One region of the Bradyrhizobium sp. 40 genome, then DNA from elsewhere that is predicted to be linked to it. Evidence: predicted binding sites of a transcription regulator. Region 1 holds the regulator's gene; each other region holds the start of a gene.
What was found. The regulator PhoB, encoded in region 1, activates phosphate uptake and scavenging genes when phosphate is short. The targets are predictions, from matches to a motif close to TGTCATNNANCTGTCAT.
Positions count from the first base shown of each region.

Region 2: phnC (phosphonate ABC transporter ATP-binding protein) is a predicted target of PhoB. The motif match lies at 1,940-1,956, and genes of this name have one in related genera.
Region 3: phnF (phosphonate metabolism transcriptional regulator PhnF) is a predicted target of PhoB. The motif match lies at 5,698-5,714, and genes of this name have one in related genera.

Region 1 covers NZ_CP064688.1:6,973,400-6,980,807, reverse strand. Annotated here, with positions in the region: gene pstS (phosphate ABC transporter substrate-binding protein PstS) at 1-137, shown strand, start outside; gene pstC (phosphate ABC transporter permease subunit PstC) at 238-1,227, shown strand; gene pstA (phosphate ABC transporter permease PstA) at 1,232-2,077, shown strand; gene pstB (phosphate ABC transporter ATP-binding protein PstB) at 2,074-2,895, shown strand; gene phoU (phosphate signaling complex protein PhoU) at 2,906-3,622, shown strand; gene phoB (phosphate regulon transcriptional regulator PhoB) at 3,646-4,353, shown strand; gene IVB40_RS33455 (GcrA family cell cycle regulator) at 4,592-5,104, opposite strand; gene IVB40_RS33450 (aspartate aminotransferase family protein) at 5,560-6,762, shown strand; gene argF (ornithine carbamoyltransferase) at 6,762-7,408, shown strand, end outside.
Region 2 covers NZ_CP064688.1:6,784,027-6,791,434, forward strand. Annotated here, with positions in the region: gene phnD (phosphonate ABC transporter substrate-binding protein) at 10-945, opposite strand; gene phnC (phosphonate ABC transporter ATP-binding protein) at 1,009-1,818, opposite strand; gene IVB40_RS32555 (chloramphenicol acetyltransferase) at 2,002-2,673, shown strand; gene IVB40_RS32560 (alpha-D-ribose 1-methylphosphonate 5-triphosphate diphosphatase) at 2,670-3,863, shown strand; gene IVB40_RS32565 (DUF1045 domain-containing protein) at 3,882-4,580, shown strand; gene IVB40_RS32570 (dihydrodipicolinate synthase family protein) at 4,683-5,624, opposite strand; gene IVB40_RS32575 (methyl-accepting chemotaxis protein) at 5,749-7,408, opposite strand, start outside.
Region 3 covers NZ_CP064688.1:6,775,655-6,783,062, forward strand. Annotated here, with positions in the region: gene IVB40_RS32495 (alpha-D-ribose 1-methylphosphonate 5-triphosphate diphosphatase) at 1-1,014, opposite strand, end outside; gene phnL (phosphonate C-P lyase system protein PhnL) at 1,026-1,724, opposite strand; gene phnK (phosphonate C-P lyase system protein PhnK) at 1,763-2,560, opposite strand; gene IVB40_RS32510 (alpha-D-ribose 1-methylphosphonate 5-phosphate C-P-lyase PhnJ) at 2,553-3,449, opposite strand; gene IVB40_RS32515 (carbon-phosphorus lyase complex subunit PhnI) at 3,446-4,549, opposite strand; gene phnH (phosphonate C-P lyase system protein PhnH) at 4,552-5,160, opposite strand; gene phnG (phosphonate C-P lyase system protein PhnG) at 5,165-5,629, opposite strand; gene phnF (phosphonate metabolism transcriptional regulator PhnF) at 5,748-6,476, shown strand; gene phnE (phosphonate ABC transporter, permease protein PhnE) at 6,576-7,337, opposite strand.

The DNA of each region.
Region 1 (7,408 bases):
CGCAGGAAGCCATCAAGTTCTTCCGCTGGGCCTTCAAGAGCGGCGGCAAGGCGGCTGAAGAGCTCGACTACATCCCGATGCCGGACCCGATCGTTCAGCTGATCGAGAAGACCTGGGCTGCCGACATCAAGAGCTAGGCTCGCGACGCTCGTGCCCCGGATGCGCTGCGCCGCATCCGGGGCGCGGACCAACAAAAAAAACGTATACTATTTGGTACAGGGGATCGGCGTGGCAGAGATGGCCGTTCAGAGCGATGTAATCGACGATGCCGGACCGTATGATCGCGCCAAGGCCTTGAGCGCGTTCAAGCTCGGCGACGTCACCTTCTACTGGATCACGCGGCTCTCCGCGATCTCGGTGCTTCTGATCCTCGGCGGCATCATCATTTCGCTGATCGTCGGCGCCTTCCCGGCGATGAAGGAATTCGGGGTCTCGTTCCTGTGGACGCAGCGCTGGGCGCCGTCCGCCGATCCGCCGGTGCTCGGCGCGCTCGGGCCGATGTACGGCACGCTCGTGACCTCCTTCATCGCGATGCTGATCGCCATTCCCGTGGGTCTCGGCATTGCGATCTTCCTCACCGAGCTCTGCCCTGAATGGCTGCGCCGCCCGATCGGCATGGCGATCGAGCTGCTCGCCGGCATCCCCTCGATCATCTACGGCATGTGGGGCTTCTTCGTGCTCGGCCCGTTCCTCGCCAACACGTTCCAGCCCTTCATGATCAAGATCTTCGATGGCGTGCCCGTGCTGGGCGCGATCTTCGCAGGTCCCCCGTCCTATCTCAGCCTGTTCAATGCCGCGCTGATCCTCGCCATCATGGTGCTGCCCTTCATCACCTCGATTTCGGTCGACGTGTTCAAGACGGTGCCGCCGGTCCTGAAGGAAGCCGCCTACGGCGTCGGCTGCACCACCTGGGAAGTCGTCCGCAGCGTGGTGATCCCCTACACCCGCGTCGGCGTCATCGGCGGCGTCATGCTGGCGCTGGGCCGCGCGCTCGGCGAGACCATGGCGGTAACCTTCATTATCGGCAACTCGTTCAGGATCTCGTCGTCGATCTTCGCGCCGGGCACCACGATCTCGGCGGCGATCGCATCCGAGTTCGCCGAAAGCGACGGCCTGCACCAGTCCGGCCTGATCCTGCTCGGCCTCCTGCTGTTCGTGCTGACCTTCTTCGTGCTCGCGGCGGCGCGGCTGATGCTGATGCGGCTGGAAAAGAAGGCGGGGAACTGACGCCATGAATCCGATCTACTCACGCCGCCGCCGCAAGGACATCGTCGTCCGCGGGCTCTGCATCGCCGCAACCGCCTTCGGTGTCACCTGGCTCGCGTTGATCCTGATCACGCTGCTCTACAATGGCCTGGCGGGACTCAATGTCCAGCTGTTCACCGAGAACACGCCGCCACCGGGATCGAACGAGGGCGGCCTGCTCAACGCCATCGTCGGCTCGCTGATCATGACCGTGATCGGCGTCGGCATCGGCGCGCCGCTCGGCATGTTCGTCGGCACCTATCTCGCCGAATACGGCCGCAATGACCGGCTGACCTCGGTGATCCGCTTCATCAACGACATCCTGCTCTCGGCACCCTCGATCATCATCGGCCTGTTCATCTACGGCGCGGTGGTGGTGCCGATGCGCGGCTTCTCGGCGATCGCAGGCTCGCTCGCGCTCGCGGTCATCGTGATCCCGGTGGTGCTGCGCACGACCGAGGACATGCTGCTGCTGGTGCCGAACGCGTTGCGCGAGGCGGCCTCGGCGCTCGGCCTGCCGCGCTCGCTGGTGATCAAGCGGATCGCTTATCGCGCTGCCCGTTCGGGCCTCATCACCGGCGTGCTGCTCGCGACCGCCCGCGTCGCCGGTGAAACCGCGCCGCTGCTGTTCACCGCGCTGTCCAACCAGTTCTTCAGCCTCGGCCTAAACAAAACGATGGCGAACCTGCCGGTGACCATCAACAACTTCGTGCAGAGCCCCTATGCCTATTGGAAGCAGCTGGCCTGGAGCGGCGCGCTGCTCATCACCCTGACCGTTCTTGCCCTTAATATTTTCGCGCGCATCCTTGGCGCCGAGAGGACCGCAAAATGAGTGATCTTTCCGTATCGATGAGCGCGTCAGGTGGACTGCCGCACGCGGCAGTGCTGCCGGAGGCGCCCCCCAAGGTGACCGTGCGCAACCTGAACTTCTATTACGGCGAGCACCATGCGCTGAAGAACATCAACCTGACGCTCGGCGCCAACCGTGTCACGGCGTTCATCGGTCCGTCAGGCTGCGGCAAGTCGACCCTGCTGCGCATCTTCAACCGGATGTACGACCTCTATCCCGGTCAGCGCGCCACCGGTCAGCTCATGCTCGACCAGACCAACATCCTCGACGGCAAGCTGGACCTCAATCTGCTGCGCGCCCGCGTCGGCATGGTGTTCCAGAAACCGACGCCGTTCCCGATGACGATCTACGAGAACATCGCGTTCGGCATCCGTCTTTATGAGAAGATCTCGAAGTCCGAAATGGACGGCCGCGTCGAGAAGGCGCTGCGCGGCGGCGCGCTGTGGAACGAGGTCAAGGACAAGCTCAACGCCTCCGGCCTGTCGCTCTCCGGCGGCCAGCAGCAGCGCCTCTGCATCGCCCGCACCGTCGCGGTGCGGCCCGAGGTGATCCTGTTCGACGAACCCTGTTCGGCGCTCGACCCGATCTCGACCGCCAAGGTCGAGGAGCTGATCCAGGAGCTGTCCGAGGATTACACGATCGCGATCGTCACCCACAACATGCAGCAGGCGGCGCGCGTCTCCGACAAGACCGCCTTCATGTATCTCGGCGAGTTGATCGAGTTCGACGACACCAGCAAGATCTTCACGTCGCCGTCCGACCGGCGCACGCAGGATTACATCACCGGCCGGTTCGGCTAGGAGACGCGACATGGGTTCTGAACATACCGCAAAGGCCTTCGACACCGACCTCCAGGAACTCACGCGCCTGGTCGCCGAGATGGGTGGCATCGCCGAGCGCATGATCGTCGAGTCCGTCGACGCATTGATCCGCCGCGACGTCCCGCTCGGCCAGCGCGTCGTCGCCATCGACACTGAACTCGACGCGCTGCAGAAGCGCATCGAGGAACGCGCGGTGCTCACCATCGCCCGGCGCCAGCCAATGGCGGTCGATCTGCGCGAGATCGTCGGCGCCATGCGCGTCGCGACCGATCTCGAGCGCATCGGCGACCTCGCCAAGAACATGGGCAAGCGCGTTGCGGCGCTGGAGACGGACTTCCATCCGCTCAAGCTGTTCCGCGGCCTCGAGCACATGACCGACCTCGTGCAGCAGCAAGTCAAGTCGGTGCTGGACGCTTATGCCGCGCATGATTTGCCGGCGGCGATGGCGGTGTGGAAGGGTGACGAGGAAGTCGACGCCATCTGCACCTCGCTGTTCCGCGAGCTCCTCACCTACATGATGGAGGATCCGCGCAACATCTCGTTCTGTATTCACCTGATGTTCTGCGCCAAGAATATCGAGCGGATCGGCGACCACGCCACCAACATCGCCGAGACCGTGTTCTACATGATTGAGGGCCAGGCGATCACCGACAAGCGGCCGAAGGGCGACATGACGACCTTCGCCAACACGGTACCGAACACCTGAAGACTTAAGGGAGCGACGACCCGATGGGCGCACGCATTATGGTGGTTGAGGACGAGGAAGCCCTGACCGAGCTTCTCCGCTACAACCTCGAAGGCGACGGCTATGACGTCGAGACGGTGATGCGCGGCGACGACGCCGACACCCGCCTCAAGGAGCACATCCCCGATCTGATCGTGCTCGACTGGATGCTGCCGGGCCTGTCAGGCATCGAGTTGTGCCGGCGGCTTCGCACCCGTCCCGAGACCAAGCAGCTCCCGATCATCATGCTCACCGCGCGCGGCGAGGAGAGCGAGCGGGTGCGGGGTCTTGCGACCGGCGCCGACGATTACATCGTCAAGCCATTCTCGGTGCCGGAGCTGCTGGCGCGCGTGAAAGGCCTGCTGCGGCGCGCAAGCCCGGAGCGGCTCGCCACCGTCCTTGCTTTTGGCGACATCGAGCTCGACCGCGACAAGCGCCGCGTGGCGCGCTCGGGCCGGCCGATCGATCTCGGTCCGACCGAATATCGCCTGCTGGAGTTCTTCCTGGAGCATCCGGGACGGGTGTTCTCGCGCGAGCAACTGCTCGACAGCGTCTGGGGCCGCGACATCTATATCGACGAGCGTACCGTCGACGTGCATATCGGCCGCCTGCGCAAGCTGCTCAATCTCGGCCGCGAGCAGGACCCGATCCGCACCGTCCGCGGCGCCGGTTACGCGCTGGATGATCGGTTTGCCAAGGCGGAGCAGGTATAGGGTTGCAGCCTTGTTTGTTGGCAAGCTGTCCCGAATTCTTCGACGTCGTCCCGGACAAGCGAGCGCTGATCCGGGACCCATAACCACCGAACGTGGTTTGGCGAAGACTCGGAGCGACCCCTTTCGCACGGCAACTGCGCGCTCGGAGTATGGGTCCCGGCCCCCCGCGCGCAATTGCGCACTAGGCCGGGACGAGACTGAAATCGTTGAGCCGTCTTCGCGCGACGACTTGCCGTAATTACCGCGGCCCCGGCTTCACCGGTGCACGCCGCCGATCCGACGCCGGCTGGTACGCGACGCGCGAGTGCTGGGCGCAATAGGGCAGGCCGGACAGCGCCCGTCCACCGCAGAAGAAGAAGTCCGGGCTTGAGGGATCGCCGACCGGCCAGTGGCAGGTCGCCTCGTTCAATTCCAGCAGCGACAGCCGCTGGCTCATCGGCACCACGTTGTCATAGGTGACCGGATCCGGCTCAGCCTCGACCTCGAAGGCCTGCGCCAGCGCGGTGTTGCCGCGCGAGATCGGGCGGCTCACCCGCATCATGTGCTGCGCGGGGCGCGCCTTGCGCGGGCGCGGCGCTGCCGATGAAGGGCTCTTGGCGCGGCCCGAAAGGCCGAGCCTGTGCACTTTGCCGATCACGGCATTGCGGGTCACATTGCCGAGCTCCGCCGCGATCTGGCTGGCCGAAAGTCCGGCCTCCCAGAGCTTTTTCAGCTGCTCGACGCGATCATCGGACCAGGTCAAAACCGTCATTGCACCCTTTCCCTCGCTGCGCGCCAGCCATCCTGGGGCCTCGCAGCGAATGCCTAAGCCTTCAAAAACCCGTGCCGCCAGAATCCCTTAAGGCTCGCCGGGCGCGTCTTGAACGCCCGAACGTTTACGCCGGTACATAAGGACTTAAAGATCAGAACCACTGCACGAGATGTCGTATCTGACAATCCAAACGCTACAATATGGCGTGACTCCCGCGCAAGAGTCCGCCGACTCGCTTCCACATGTTCCGTGACTAAATCCCGCAAAATCGGCACCGCAAGACTACGGATTCAGCGTTTCGCGAGGCTTTCCGGGCGGCATTGACACCCGTTTCACCAGGCCTAAGATAGTCGCGCGTGCCGCCCTCAAGAGGCGGCACGTTTCGTTTTCCGGGCCGGTCGATGGTGCGTTGCGCAATGCACGCTCACACCGTCCGCAACATTCAAGTGACCGTCATGACTAACAGCGCAGCGCCGCATTTGCTCCCCGTTTTCGCCAGGTCCGACCTCGGTTTCGAGCGTGGCGAAGGCTGCTGGCTGATCGCGACCAATGGCGAGCGCTATCTGGACTTCACCTCCGGCGTTGCGGTGAATGCGCTCGGCCATGCCCATCCGGCGCTGGTCGCGGCGTTGCAGGAGCAGGCCACGAAGCTCTGGCACATGTCGAACCTGTTCCAGAGCCCGGACGGCGAAAAGCTCGCCGCGCGCCTGTGCAATGAAAGTTTCGCGGAGTTCGTGTTCTTCTGCAATTCCGGCGCCGAAGCGCTGGAATGCGTGATCAAGGTCGTGCGCCGTTATCACGCCGCGAAGGGCCATCCCGACCGCTATCGCATGATCACCTTCGAAGGCGCCTTCCATGGCCGCACGCTGGCGACACTTGCCGCGACGGGTTCGGCAAAATATCTCGAAGGTTTCGGCCCCCCGATGGAGGGCTTCGACCAAGTTGCGCATGGCGATCTCGACGCGGTGAAAAAGGCGATCGGTCCGCAGACCGCCGGAATCCTGATCGAGCCGATCCAGGGCGAGGGCGGTGTGCGTTCGGCAACGCCCGCCTTCCTGAGGGCGTTGCGCCAGCTCTGCGACGAGAAGGGTCTGTTGCTCGCCTTCGACGAGGTGCAAACCGGCATGGGCCGCACCGGCGATCTGTTCGCGTACCGCCGCCTTGGCGTCGAACCCGACGTGATGTCGCTGGCCAAGGCGCTCGGCGGCGGCTTCCCGATCGGCGCCTGCCTTGCGACCGCGGAAGCGGCATCCGGCATGACGCCGGGCTCGCACGGCTCGACCTTCGGCGGCAATCCGCTCGCGATCTCGGCTGCGAATGCCGTGCTCGACGTCATGCTCAAGCCCGGCTTCTTCGATCACGTGCAGAGGATGTCGCTGCTGCTCAAGCAGAAGCTCGCCTCCGTGATCGACCGTCATGGCGATGTCGTCAGCGAAGTGCGCGGCGAGGGCCTCCTGATCGGCATCAAGGCCGTGGTGCCTTCCGGCGATCTCGTTGCCGCCTTGCGCGCAGAAAAGCTGCTCACCGTCGGTGCCGGCGACAATGTCGTGCGTTTCCTGCCGCCTTTGATCGTCACCGAAGCCGAGATCGAGGACAGCGTCGGGCGGCTCGAGCGCGCCTGCACCGCGTTATCCGGCAACAAGCGGGCGGCAAGCTGATGAGCAAGTCGCCCGATAATACACACGAGAAAACACCGAAGCACTTCCTCGATATCAACGAGCTGCCGCTGTCGGAGCTCAAGCGCATGCTCGCCGCGTCCACCGCGATGAAGGCGAAGCAGAAGGCGCATCAGCCGGTCAGGCCGCTCGAAGGCAAGACGCTGGCGATGATCTTCGAGCGCCCCTCGACGCGGACGCGGGTGTCTTTCGATGTTGCCATGCGCCAGCTCGGCGGCGAGCCCATCATGCTCACCGGTGCCGAGATGCAGCTCGGCCGCGGCGAGACCATCGCCGACACCGCGCGGGTGCTGTCGCGCTATGTCGACGCGATCATGATCCGCATCCTCAATCACGACGCCCTTCTGGAGCTTGCGGCGAACGCCACCGTGCCCGTCATCAACGGCCTGACGCGGCGCTCGCATCCCTGCCAGGTGATGGCCGACCTCATGACCTACGAGGAACATCGCGGCCCGATCGAGGGCAAGACGGTGGCCTGGACCGGAGACGACAACAACGTGCTGGCGTCCTGGGCGCACGCCGCCGAGCGCTTCAAATTCCAGCTCAATGTCGCGACTCCTCCGGAGCTCGCGCCGAAAAAAGCGATGCGCGACTTCATCAAGGCGACCGGCGCGCCGATCATGCTCGG
Region 2 (7,408 bases), 190 kb from region 1:
TCCCGAAACTCAGGACGCCTTCTTCTTACGCAGTGCATCGACGAACTTGATCAGCTCGATCGTGCCATCCCAATCCTTGGTGGTCGCGGGATGAAAACCTTTCTTCTGGCCGTCCTGTAGGCGATCGAAGGCAGCCTTGTCCTTGGCCGGCGCGTCGAAGAACGCCTTGGCGATGGCGGCCTTGGCCTCTTCCGGCAGGTCAGAATTGTAGGCATAGGGGCCGTTGATGATCGGCGCCGACTTGTGGATGATGCGGAAATCATCCTTCTTCATCGCCGAGCCATCGGCATTCTTCAGCATGCCCTTGGTCAGCATCTGCGCCAGCGTCGAATCGTCGTCGCTGGTCCACTGGTTGGCGGTGACGTCGACCGTGCCCTGCGCCAGTGCCAGGATCGCGTTCTCGTGGCTGCCGGTAAAGACGACCTTGCTGAAATAGGTGTCGGCGTCCGCGATGCCCATTTTGTCGAGCTCGAAGCGCGGCACGTTGTTGCCGGAGGTTGAGTTCGGGTCGACCAGGCCGAGGTTCTTGCCCTTGAGCTGGTCGATGCTCTTGTAGGGGCTGCTCGCCTTGACGAAGAACACCGAGTAGTAGCCGGTAGAGCCGTCGGAGTTGATGTCGTTGGCGAAGGCGTCGGTCTTGACGCCGGTCAGGCGGGCGCGGGCAAACGACGCCGAGCCATAGCTTGCGATATGAATGTTGCCGGCACGCTGACCTTCGATGACGGCCGCGTAGTCGTTGGCGATGCGCAGCGTGACTTTCACGCCCAATTCCTTGGAGAGATAGTTCATGAACGGCGCCCAGCGCTCGGTGACGCCCGAGGCGTTTTCCGCCGGAATGACCGCGAAGGTCAGTTCGGGATATCTAGCTTTCCAGTCCTCGGCGGAAGCCGAGGTCGCGAACGCGAGCGCGGCGGCGCCGGCAAGAATCAATCTGCGAGTGATCATGATAGCCTCTTCATTGGTTGAGGTCGGTTGACGCAAAACTGGTGGGTCCTGATGCGGCGCCGCTCAGGCGGCGGCCGCCGTTCCAAGCACCGGAATGCCCTGTCGCACCGGTGCGGGCGTGCCGCCCATGACATCGGCGGCTTCGAGATCGTAGAGCTCGCGCGCAACGTGCTCGGTCAACTCAGCCGGTGCGCCGTCGAACACCACGCGTCCCTGCGCCATGCCGATCAGGCGGTCGCAATAGCTGCGCGCCAGGTCGAGCGAATGCAGATTGCAGAGCACGGTGATGCCAAAATGCTTGTTGATGCGCAAAAGCGCATCCATGACGATCTTGGTGTTGCGCGGATCGAGCGAAGCGATCGGCTCGTCGGCGAGGATGATGTCGGGCTGCTGCACCAGCGCGCGGGCGATCGCGACGCGCTGCTGCTGGCCGCCGGAGAGCTGGTCGGCGCGCTGGGCCGCGAGCGGGGCGATGTCGAACTGCTCAAGCGCGGACATCGCCAGCGCCTTGTCCTGCTCGGGCCAGGTCTGCGACAGCGAGCGCCAGGCCGGCATCGTCGCAAGCCGTCCCATCAGGACGTTGGTGAGAACATCGAGCCGGCCGACCAGATTGAACTGCTGAAAGATCATCGCCGAGCGCGCCCGCCACTGCCGCAGCTCCTTGCCGCGCAGCGCCGTGACGTCGAGGCCGTCGAACAGGATGCGGCCCTGCGAAGGGGCCGCGAGACGGTTGATGGTCCGCAGCAGGGTCGACTTGCCGGCGCCGGACCGTCCGATCACGCCGACGAAGCCGCCGGGAGAGACTTGAAACGAGGCGTCGTCCACCGCGGCTTTCACGCCGAAGCGACACGTTAGACCTTCAACCACCAGCATGCAGGGCTCCAGAGTAGCTGGGACCCACCGCTAACGCCGGCGCTTGACACTTGTGTGACACGGACGTTGCGGTGCGGCGATCCTACACACATCATCCCCTGTTCATCCCCTGTCATCGCGTCGTCATGACATTGTCATCAAGCCGCTCGAAGAGAAACGCCCGCCCTCTCGTTCGGATGCAACATGGCCGCCAAAGCTCTTTCGGTCCAGCCGACCATCGATCCCTCGGCGAAGCTGCACGACGCCAGGCTTGGCGCCTATACCGAGGTCGGCGCGCGCACGATGCTACACGAGGTGACGATGGGCGATTACTCCTATGTCGTGAACGACGCTCAGATCACCTACACCACCATCGGAAAATTCTGCTCGATCGCGGCGGTGACGCGGATCAATCCGGGCAACCACCCGATGCACCGCGCCACGCAGGCGCACTTCACCTATCGTTCGAGCGCCTATTTCGAAGGCGAGAGCGACGACACGGAATTCTTCGACTGGCGGCGCCAGCATCACGTCCATATCGGGCATGACGTCTGGATCGGCCATGGCGCGATCGTGCTGCCGGGCCGCAACATCGGCACCGGCGCGGTGATCGCGGCCGGCGCCATCGTCACCAAGGACGTTTCGGCCTACACCATCGTCGCCGGCAATCCGGCGCGCATCGTTCGCCGGCGGTTCTCGGAAGAGCTTGCCGGACGGCTCGCCACCCTCGCCTGGTGGGATTGGGATCACGACAAATTGCGTACAGCACTGCCCGATTTCCGCAAGCTCGGGATTGAAGATTTTCTCTCGACATACGAAGCACGAGCAAGTTCTCTCAACAATTCTGTTGGCAGCAAACCAAGCGCAGTCGCGTGACAGACATTTTCCTTGAGGGCGGCCGAACCCTGATCGGCTCCGAGCTCGTCGAAACTTCGCTTGCCCTGTCCGGAACGGACATCGCAGAGATCGATGCCTCTCGCGGCCGGGCGCGGCTTGCGATCGACGCGCGCGACCTGCTGGTCCTGCCTGGCATCGTCGATCTGCATGGCGATGCCTTCGAGCGGCAGATGATGCCGCGCGCCGGGGTCGATTTTCCGATCGACGTGGCGCTCGCCGATAGCGACCGCCAAGCGATCGGCAACGGTATCACCACGGTGTTTCACGCCACGACCTGTTCGTGGGAGCCGGGCCTGCGCAGCGCCGACAATGCGCGCGGCCTGATGGAGGCGATCGAACGGCAGCGCCCGCAATTCGCGGCCGACACCCGCTTTCACCTGCGCCACGAGACCTACAATCTCGACGCCGAAACCGAGATCAGCCAGTGGCTCAGCGATGGCCGCGTCGACCTCTTCGCCTTCAACGACCACATGGACGGCACGGTTGGGGACATGGCCAAGCCCCGCAAGCGCAACCGCATGGTGGAGCGCACCGGCCTGTCGAGCGAGGAATTCGATCGGCTGGTCCGACACGTGCTTTCGCGCGCCAGCGAGGTCCCGGCTTCCATGTCGCGGCTTGCTGCGACTGCCCGCGCCGCCGGGGTGCGGATGCTCTCGCATGACGATGCGACACCGGCGATGCGCGAGGGCTTTCGCGCCATGGGCGTGGCGATCGCGGAGTTTCCGATCAACGAGGAGACGGCGCGGGCGGCGGCAAGCCACGGTGACGCCATCGTTTACGGCGCGCCGAACGTCGTGCGCGGCGGCAGCCATACGGGCTGGACCAAAGCATCCGACATGATCGCCAAGGGGCTCTGCTCCGTGCTGGCCTCTGACTATTACTATCCCGCGCAGCTGCTCGCTGCGTTCCGCCTCGCGGCCGATGGTGTGCTGCCGCTGACCGAGGCCTGGAACCTGGTCTCCGCCGCGCCGGCGCGCGCGACCGGCCTTGCCGATCGCGGCGTGCTCGCGGAAGGCCGGCGCGCGGATATTGTGCTGGTCGATGACAACGTGGCGCTGCGGCCGCGGCTGATCGCCGTCATATCAGGCGGCAAGCTCGTGCATTTCACCGACGCGGCGCGATTGCTTGGCATGGCAGCTACCCCGCGCGAAGCTGTCGTCGCGGCATAAACCCGCTATGCTCGAACGATGACAAGTTTCCCCCGCTACGCGATCTATTTTGCCGCAGGCAGCGACAGCGCCCTCTCCCGCTTCGGCGCGGAGCTGCTCGGTTACGATGTCTATACCGGCAACGAGCTGCCCTTTCCCGCCGACGCATCGCATCTCGCGCCGGACTGGCGCGACATCACCGCCGATCCTCGCAAATACGGTTTTCATGGCACGCTGAAAGCGCCGATGGCGCTCGCGCCTGGCAGGACGGAGGCGGAGCTTTTGGCGACCTGCGTGGCCTTCGCCGGCGAGGCGCGGACGATCCCGGTGATCTGCCCGATTGTCGATGCCATCAGCGGCTTCATCGCGGTCATTCCGGCCGAGCCGGTCGTTGCGCTCCAAGAGCTCGCCGCCGATTGCGTCCGCGCGTTCGATGGCTTTCGCACCGCCCTGACGGCGGAAGATCGCGCGCGGCGCAAGCCCGAGAAGCTCAGCGAGCGGCAGCGCGACTATCTCGACCGCTGGGGCTACCCCTACGTGATGGAGGAATTCCGCTTCCACATGACGTTGACGGGGCGGCTGGACGCGGAGCGCCGCGGCCCGATTCTGCAGATGCTGCGCGCGCGGTTCGCGGCGCTCGGGCTTGATGCGCTGGCGATCGATCGCATTGCGCTGTTCAAGCAGGATGATGCGGGGGCAAGGTTCCGCATTGTGGGCGAGTGGGTGCTGGCGAGATAGCTCCCTCAAGCTCCGTCATTGCGAGCGCAGCGAAGCAATCCAGACTGCGTCCGCGGAAATAGCCTGGATTGCTTCGTCGCTTCGCTGCTCGCAACGAGTGAGTTACTTCCCCCACCGCAACGCCAGCGCATCGCGCTCCTTGGCCAACTCCAGCAGCCCGGCCCGCGTCGCCGGGTGCAACGGCTGCAGCGGATGCCGCACCGTGTCCGACTTGATTACGCCGCCGGCCTGCATCATCGCCTTGCAGGCGATCAGGCCGCATTGGCGGTTTTCGTAGTTGATCAGCGGCAGCCAGCGTTCGTAGGCGGCTTTGGCCTCTTCACGCTTGCCGGCGAAATAGGGATCGACGATCTGGCGGATGCCGTCGGGATAGCCGCCGCCGGTCATCGCGCCGGTGGCGCCGGCATCCAGATCGGCGAGCAGCGTGATCGCTTCCTCGCCGTCCCAGGGACCCTCGATATCGCTGCCGCCCGCCTCGATCAGGCTGCGCAACTTTGCAGCCGCGCCGGGCACCTCGATTTTGAAATAGCGGATGTTGGAGAAATCGCGCGCCAGCCGCGCGAGCAGCTCGACCGACAGCGGCGTGCCGGCGACAGGCGCGTCCTGGATCATGATCGGAATCTTGATTGCGCCCCACAGCACCTTGAAGAATTCGACCACGCCTTTCTCGGGCACGCGGAAGGTTGCGCCGTGATAGGGCGGCATGACCATGACCATGGCGGCACCGGCCGCCTCGGCCTGTTGGCTCCGCGCGGCGCAGACGGCCGAGCTGAAATGCGTGGTCGTGACGATCACGGGAACGCGGCCCGCGACATGCTCCAGTACCGCATGCATCACGGTCTCGCGCTCGGCATCGGTGAGCACGAACTGCTCGGAAAAATTGGCGAGAATGCATAGACCATTCGAGCCTGCGTCGATCATGAAATCGATGCAGCGGCGCTGTCCCTCGAGGTCGAGCTCGCCGCGCTCGTCGAAGATGGTGGGTGCGACCGGGAACACGCCGCGATAGGGGCGCTGGGCCTTGTGTTGGGGCGTGACCGGCATCGAACTCTCCATCCCTGATATCTCTTACACCTGCCGCGACGCTCGCGCAGCGTCACAGATGTACCCGCCGCGTGCATCGGCGGCAATGCCGTTGGCGCGACGGTGGGACGGAAGATCGTCGAAGTTATGCGGTCCTCACCGCGCCCAAAAAGCCCTCGACCGCCACGCGGAGACGATCGGCGTCGGCGGACATTTTCGACACGGACACCGACAGCACCGAACCGGCATTGCCTGTCTCTTGGTTGAGCCTGGCGACGCTGCCGATGGTGTCGGTGACCTCGCGGGTTCCCTGCGCGGCCTGCTGGAAGTTGCGGGAGATCTCGGTGGTGGCAGCGCGCTGCTGTTCGACCGCGGCCGCGATCGCCGTCATCTTCTCGTCGATGCCGCTGATCGCGCCGCCGATCGCGCGGATGGCGGTGACCGCCTGGCCGGTCGCGCCCTGGATCTCCGCGACCTGGCGGGAGATCTCTTCCGTCGCCGTCGCCGTCTGCGAGGCGAGGCTCTTGACCTCGCCGGCGACCACGGCGAAGCCGCGGCCGGCCTCGCCCGCGCGCGCGGCTTCGATGGTGGCGTTCAACGCCAGCAGATTGGTCTGTCCTGCGATGGCGTTGATCATCTTCACGACTTCGCCGATGCGGCCAGCGGTCTGATCGAGGATCTCGACCGTCGCATTGGTCTGCGCTGCCTGCGACACGGCTTCACGGGCCTCGCGTGCGCTGGCCTGCACCTGCGCGGAGATCTCGCCGACGGACGCGGAGAGTTCTTCGGTCGCGGCCGCGATGGTCTCGAGATTGTTGGTGGCCTGTTCGGCGGAGGACGAGACCGCCGCGGTCTGGCTGCTCGATTCTGACACCAGCGAGCGCACGTCGGTCGCGGTGGCATCGAGCTCCTTCGTCGACGCCGCAACGCTGTGAATGACGGCTTGCACGGTGTCGTCGAAACTGCGGCAAGCCGCATCGACGGTACCGGAGCGGGCGAGCTGCAGCGCCTGCTGCGATTCACGTTCCCGGCCCAGGCGTTCCGCGGTCGCCGCGCTCTCGCGCAAGCTTTCGAGCGCGGCGGCCATGGTGCCGAACTCGTCGGGATACCTGGATTGCGGGACGGGTGTCGCGTAGTCGCGGGCGCTGATCTTGGCGATGGCATCCAGGATGGCACGCACCGGGCGCATGAGGCGGTTGCGGATCACGTACACGCCGGCCAGGGTCACGGCGAGCGCGAGCAGGAACGCGAGCGACTGCACGACGAGATTGGTGAGCGCCCTAGCCTGCACCGTCTCCGCCCGGACGATCGACTGGTCGAGCGCCTTGTTCGCCACCGCGACGATGGACGCGAAGGGTGACTGACACAGCGTATTCCATTCCGCGGCGGGCATCGCGGGCTTGCCGCTGCCGTCGAAATTCTTGGTGAGGTCGCCGATCTGCTTGAGGGCACCGTCGGTCTTGGCCTTCGCGTCCGTCGCTGCCGTCACCAGCTCCGCCGCTACGCCCGGCGCAGCCAGCAACTCGGCCATGCCCGCCCAGCCGGAGGTGATCGTGCCATCCCATTGCGCCACTGACCGCTTCTGAGCGTCGTCGAGCGGCTTGCTGCCGTTGACGTTGGAGCGCAGCGACGAACAATGGATTCCATAGCGATCGCGCACCTGCCAGGCGAAGCGCCGGACCTGGATCATGCGTGCAATGAAGGGGTCGTCCATCCAGGCACGGTTCGACACGGCGGTGGAGGCGAGGTTGGCCGTGTCGATCACCTTGGTGACAGCATCATACCAGGAGTTGGTGCGCTCGATC
Region 3 (7,408 bases), 200 kb from region 1:
CGTCACCGTGCGGATCGCCGCCGCAAGACTGATGGCGGGCACATGCTCGGGCAAATGCAGCGCGGCCATCAGAAGGCTCGAGGGAATGTAGTCCGACGACAGGATGTCGAGCAGGCCCTCGCGGGCGAGATCGACCGCGGCGATGTTGCCGGAATGCGAGCCGCCGCGCACGACGTTCGGCGCGCCCATCAGGATGTCGATGCCGGCCTCGTGCAGGCCGCGCGCGGCCTCCAGCGTGGTCGGGAATTCCGCGACCGAAACCCCATCACGCACGGCGTCCACGACGTTCTCCTCGGTGGTATCGTCATGGCTCGCCAGCGGGATCTTGTACTTATGTGCCAGCGCCACGATCTCGCGCATGTTGGTCGCGGCATAGGCCTTCTGATACTCGAAACGCTTCGCGAACAATTCGTCGAGTTGGGCGTCGGTCTTGCCGCCGCCCTTGCCGCGGTAATAGTCGCGCAGCTTGCCTTCGTCGCGGAACTGGCGCTGGCCGGGGGTGTGGTCCATCAGCGACATGAGCCGCACGTCAGGACGGTCGATCAGCTCCTTGGCCTCCTCGACGACGCTCGGCATCGGGATTTCACAGCGCAGATGCAGGAAGTGATCGGCGCGCAGCAGGTCGGCATCGCGCGCGGTCGTGATCGCGGCGGCGAGCGTGCCGGCGCGTCCGTCGACTTCTTCGGCGCCGTCCTCGCGCCAGACCCGGAGCGAATCGAACACCGTGGTGATGCCTGATGTCGCGAGCTGGCCGTCATAGGAGACGACGGCGGCGACCGGATTCCAGAATACTTTTGGCCGCGGCACGTAGTGCGCCTCGAGGTGGTCGGTGTGGAGCTCGATCAATCCCGGCATGATCAGATCGCCGCCGGCATCCTCTGCCCCCGTGGGCGCCCTGCCCTCGCCGATCTCGGCAATGCGTCCATCGGCGAGGGCAACCCAGCCCTGCTCGATCACCCGTTCCGCCAGCACGATCCTGGCGTTGGCGATCACGATGTCCTTCTTGGCGTTCATGTCCATTTCCTTCAGGCCGCGGCGGCGAAGCTGGTGACGTCGACGATGCGGTCGGCAATCAGATGACGGATTTCGTCGTCATGGACAATGGCGACCATGGCGACGCCCTGGCGCTTCTTTTCGGCGACCAGCCCGACCACGACGGCGCGGTTGGCGGCGTCGAGCGAGGCGGTCGGCTCGTCGAGCAGCAGGATCGGCAGATCCGAGATGAAGCCGCGCGCGATGTTGACGCGCTGCTGCTCGCCGCCGGAGAAGGTCGCGGGCGGCAGCTGCCAGAGCCGCTCGGGGATGTTGAGACGATGCAACAATTCGCCAGCACGGGCTTGTGCGTCCGCGCGCGCCAGGCCGTTGACGATCAGCGGCTCGGCGACCACGTCGACGGTCGCGACGCGCGGCACCGCGCGCAGGAACTGGCTGACATAGCCGATGGTCGCGCGGCGGACGTTGAGGACCTGCCGTGGCTCGGCGGTGGCGAGATCGATCACCTCGCCACGATGGCGGATGCCGATGCGGCCGGAGTCGCAGCGATAATTGCCGAAGATCATCTTCAGGATCGACGATTTTCCGGCGCCTGATGGCCCAGACAGCACGACGCATTCGCCGGGGTCGACGTGGAAGGTCACGCCGCTGACGACAGGCAATTCGATGCCGCCCTGCAGGTGCATCGTAAAAGTCTTGTTGGCGTCGGCGATGTCGATCATGGCGGTCATTGGAAAACTCTTCTTGCAAGGCTCATGGCGTTGAAGCCTCATGGCGGCAGAATCGAGGAGACGAGCAGCTGGGTATAGGGCTCGCGGGGATCGTCGAGCACCTGGTCGGTGAGGCCGGTCTCGATCACGCGGCCGCCCTTCATCACCATCACACGGTGCGACAGCAGGCGCGCGACCGCGAGATCATGGGTGACGATGATGACCGCGAGGTGCAGCTCGGCGACCAGGCTGCGCACGAGATCGAGCAGGCGCGCCTGCACCGAAACATCAAGTCCGCCGGTCGGCTCGTCCATGAACACCAGCCGCGGCTCGGTGACGAGGTTGCGGGCGATCTGGAGACGCTGGCGCATGCCGCCGGAATAGGTCCGCGGCGCATCGTCGATGCGTGCGATGTCGATCTCGACGCGGGTCAGCCAGTCCGACGCGGTATCGCGAATGCGGCCGTAATGATTCCAGCCCACCGCCATCAACCGTTCGCCGACATTGGCGCCGGCCGAGACCGCCATGCGCAAGCCCTGCGCGGGATCCTGATGAACGAAACCCCAGTCGGTGCGGAACAGGAAGCGCCGCTCGGCCTCGCCCAGCGTGGCGAGATCGCGGGCGACGCCGTCGCGCATCCGATAGGACACATGGCCGCCGCTAGCCGCGAGCTGACCCGACAGCAGCTGGAGCAGCGTCGATTTGCCCGAGCCGGATTCGCCGACGATCGCCAGCACCTCGCCGGGATAGAGCGCAAAAGACACGTCGCGGCACGCCGCGATACGGCCATAGGACTTGCTGAGGGATTTTGCGACCAGCAGCGGCTCGTCGTTCTCGAGCATGTGTTGATCAGCCATTGGATGCCTCCTGCGCCTTGTCCTTGTACGGCGCGGCGCTGAGGCTGCCGTGATGGCCGGCGGCCTGGCGGCCCTCGCAATAATCGGTATCGGAGCAGACGAACATGCGACCGCCCTTGTCGTCGGTGACGATCTCGTCGAGATAGGAATTTTCCGCGGCGCACAGCGCGCAAGGCGCGTTGAAGCGATACGGCTCGAAGGGATGGTCCTCGAAGTCGAGCGACACGACTTGCGTATAGGGCGGGATCGCATAGATGCGCTTCTCGCGGCCGGCGCCGAACAATTGCAGCGCCGGGCAATTGTCCATCTTGGGATTGTCGAATTTCGGCGTCGGCGACGGGTCCATCACATAGCGCGCGTTGACTTTCACCGGATAGGCATAAGCCGTCGCGATGTGGCCGAAGCGGGCGATGTCCTCATAGAGCTTGACATGCATCAGGCCATATTCGGCGAGCGCGTGCATGCGCCGCGTCTCGGTCTCGCGCGGCTCGAGGAAGCGCAGCGGCTCCGGGATCGGCACCTGATAGACCAGCACCTGATTCTCGTGCAGCGATCTCTCCGGAATGCGGTGGCGGGTCTGGATCACGGTCGCATCTTCCGTCGCCGTGGTCGTGGCGACGCCGGCGGTCTTGGCAAAGAACTTCCGGATCGAGATCGCGTTGGTGGTGTCGTCGGAGCCCTGATCGATCACCTTCAGCACGTCCTCGGGCCCGAGGATCGCCGCGGTGACCTGTACGCCGCCGGTGCCCCAGCCATAGGGCATCGGCATTTCACGGCTGGCGAACGGCACCTGATAGCCGGGGATCGCGATCGCCTTGAGGATTGCGCGGCGGATCATCCGTTTGGTCTGTTCGTCGAGATAGGCGAAATTGTAGGCGGGCGCGTTCATTCCGCGGCCTCCTTCATGGCATCAGGCGCATTGGCTTCAGTGAATTCCTTGCGCAGCTTGCGCAACAGGCCGAGCTCGGACTGGAAGTCGACATAGTGCGGCAGCTTGAGATGCTCGACGAAGCCGGTCGCCTGGACGTTGTCCGAATGCGACATCACGAATTCTTCATCTTGCGCAGGGGCGAGCGCCTCTTCGCCCAGCTCGCGCGCGCGCAACGCGCGGTCGACCAGCGCCATCGACATGGTCTTGCGCTCGCTCTGGCCAAAAGCGAGGCCATAGCCACGCGTGAAGCACGGCGCTTCGGTCGCGGAGCCCTTGAACTGGTTGACCATCTGACACTCGGTGAGCTCGATCGATCCGAGCGGCACGGCGAAGCCGACGTCTTCCGCCGAAAATTCGACATCGACCTCGCCGAAGCGAATCTCGCCGGCGAAGGGATGGTTGCGGCCGTAGCCGCGCTGGGTGGAATAGCCCATCGCCAGCAAGAACCCTTCGTCGCCACGCGCGAGATTTTGCAGGCGCAGGTCACGATCCGCCGGAAAGTTCAGCGGCTCGCGGGTGAGGTCGCCGACGCTGGCGCCCTCTTCCGCTTGCGGCGAGGGCTCGATCAGGCCGTCGCGGCCGAGGATATCCGTCACCCGCGGCGTGGGCACTGTCGATGCTTCGGCCGTCGCTGGCGCTTCCGGCACAAAGCCTTCGGCGAGCGAGGGATCGAGCAGGCGATGGGTGTAGTCGAAGGTCGGCCCGAGAATCTGGCCGCCGGGAATGTCCTTGAAGGTCGAGGACACCCGCCGCTGCACCCGCATCGCGCCGGTCTCGACCGGCTCGCTGGCGCCGAAGCGCGGCAGCGTGGCGCGGAAGGCACGGACCAGGAAGATCGCCTCGATCAGATCGCCGCGCGCCTGCTTGATGGCGAGTGCCGCGAGCTCGCGGTCATAGAGCGAGCCTTCGCTCATGACGCGGTCCACGGCGAGGCCGAGTTGCTCCGAGATCTGGTCGAGCGTGATTTCCGGCACGCTTTGATCGCCGCGTCGCGCACTGGCGAGCAGGCGATGGGCGTTCTCGATGGCGCGTTCGCCGCCTTTGACTGCGACATACATGCTTAGCTTCCCTTGCTCACGACACGCGTGGTGCGCGGGATCGCAACCACGGCGTCATCGGCCACCAGCACCACATCGACGCCGCGCGGAAACAGCGCCTCGTTAATACGAAGTCGCTCGAACAGGTCGAACGGCTTGATCGAGGCCTTGAGCGTGGCGACACCGTCGATGCCGGGGCCGCGCAGCTCGAAGCTGCGTCCGGCGTCAAGGCTATCGACCTGGACGATCAATGTGGTCGAGCGATCCGGATATTCGCTGGTGCCGAGCGCGAAGCGCTCGAGCGAAGGCAGCGCCCCACCATCGCTGATCAGCGCGAAGCTGGCGATCGAAGAATCCTGCACCACCGGCGCGCCGGTGTGGAATTTCAGCCATTTCACGAGGTCGGAACTCTCAGACATGCGCGCATCGAGCCAGAGCGGCGTGTCGTGATCGAACAGCGTCAGTGCGATCGCGGCGGTGCCGCGCATCATCACGTGAGGTGCTCCTGACGTCGGCACGATGCGCTGGACCGATCCCGGCCGCGCCATCGCGTCCATGACCGAGCGAAAGGTCGATTGCGCCGACAGCACCTTGTCGGCGAACCCCGGCGGCAGTTCCGCAATCGTGGTCATGATCTCACCCCTCGCCGCGCACCATGGTGTAGAAATCAACCTTCGTCGCGGCGGTCTCGGCCGCCACCTGTTTGCGCTTGGCCATCAGCTGCTCACGCAACGGCGCGATAATATCCCGCTCCACCGCGGCGCCGAAATCGCTGGACTGCACCAGCGCATCGCACAGCGCGATCAGCCGCGCCTTCTCGCCGTCGCGACCGAGCGTGTAACCGAAACCGACCTCGCCGCTCGCAAGCCGCACCGCGGCGCGCGACACCGTGGCTTCGCCAAGGTTGAACGGCGCGCCGTCGCCGCCGACCCGGCCCCGCAGCATGACGAGGCCGTTTTCCGGCGCGCGCAGATCCTGATGCGCTGGCAAAGCGAGAGCGCCTAGGCGAGCGGCGATCTCGCCCGCCTCCGCGTGCGCCAGCACGGCCATTGCGGCCTTGCGCTGGGCTTGCTGATTGTTGTGCTGGGTCACCACATCCACCGACTTTTCTGCAGAACTTGCCGAATCCAAGTTGTCTATAATACTAGACAACTTGATAGCGGAGCGCCATGACTGTTTGGTGACAAGGGCGTGATTTCTGGAGTAGCTTCCCGGCCACATGAGCATGCAGGACACAGCTTCCTCCGGCGTCGCATTGTGGCGCCTCGTTGCCGACGGCATCGAGCGCGGCATCGCCGACGGCCGCTTTGCGGCCGGCGACAAGCTGCCAGGCGAGGTGGAGATCGCCGAAACCTATCGCGTCAACCGCCACACCGTGCGGCGCGCGCTGGCCGCGCTTGCGGAGCGCGGCATCGTGCGGGCCGAACGCGGCAGCGGAACCTACGTCGAGGCGCAGAAGCTCGCCTATCCGCTGCGCTCGCGGACCCGTTTCTCCGAGATCGTCGGCGCGGACGGCCGCGAACCGCATGGCCGGTTGATCGAGGCGTCCGATGATGTCGCGACCCGCGAACTCGCGCGGGAGCTCGGCCTCAAGACCGGTGCACCGCTGGTGCGGATCGAGGCGATGCGCCTCGCCGACCGCACGCCGATCTGCGTCTCCACGACGTGGCTGTCGGCGCAGCTGTTTCCGGGTGCGGGCGACGTCTTTGCCGCGACCCGCTCGATGACGAAACTGCTCGAGCATTACGGCGTCCGCGACTATCGCCGCGGCGCGACCCGGATCACCGCCGGCATCGTTGACGCAACCGACGCCGCACGGCTCGATCTGGCGCTGGGACGGCCGATCCTGGTGGTCGACGCCACCGATCACGATCCCGACGGCAAGCCGCTGGTCACCAAGCATTCGCGCTTTGCGGCGGAGCGGGTGGAATTTCTGGTGGAGTCGTAGGGTGGGCAAAGGCGCACTTGCGCCGTGCCCACCATCCATCCAGTGCTGCGATTGAACTGGTGCGCACGCGGCGCTTTACCCACCCTACGAAATCGGTGATCAGGCCACCGCCCTTCGCCCAATAATCGCGAAGCGCAGTTTTCCCGAGACGAAATCGATCGCGGCGACCGCGACCAGGATCATCAGGATCAGGAACGACACCTTCTGCCATTCCAGCACGCGGATCTGCTCGGCGAGCTGGAGGCCGATACCGCCGGCACCGACGATGCCGATGATGGTAGCCGAACGCGTGTTCGACTCGATGAAATAGAGCACCTGGCCGGCGATCACGGGCAGGACCTGCGGCAGCAGACCGAAGCGGATCTCGTGCAGCGCACTGCCGCCGGAGGCGCGGATGCCCTCGACCTGCTTCTGGTCCGCGCCCTCGATCGCCTCCGAGAACAGCTTTCCAAAGGCGCCGAAATCGGACACGGCAATGGCGAGCACGCCGGCAAACGGGCCGAGCCCGACCACGTTGATCCACACCAGCGCCCAGATCAGCGTGTCGATGCCGCGGGTCGAATCCAGGAAACGTCGAATCGGGAAGCGCAAAATGCTCGACGGCACCACGTTACGCGCGGCAAGAAGACTGATCGGCAGCGCGAACACCGCAGCCAGCGTCGTGCCGAGCAGCGCGATCGACAGCGTCTCGCCCAGCGCCTTCAGATAGATCGGCAGCGACGAGCCGGGATCCGGCGGAATCATCATCAGGCTGATCCAGCCGAGCTGGCTGAGGCCGGCGACGAAGCGCGAGGGCGAGAAGTCGAGATCGACGAGGCCATAAATCAGGATCGCGAGCGCCGCGACGATCATCCCCGGCATGGCGAGCCGCGCCGAGGCCGGCCGGTCGAACACATCGGGGTAGCGCGCGCGAAGCGCGGCGATGTCGATCT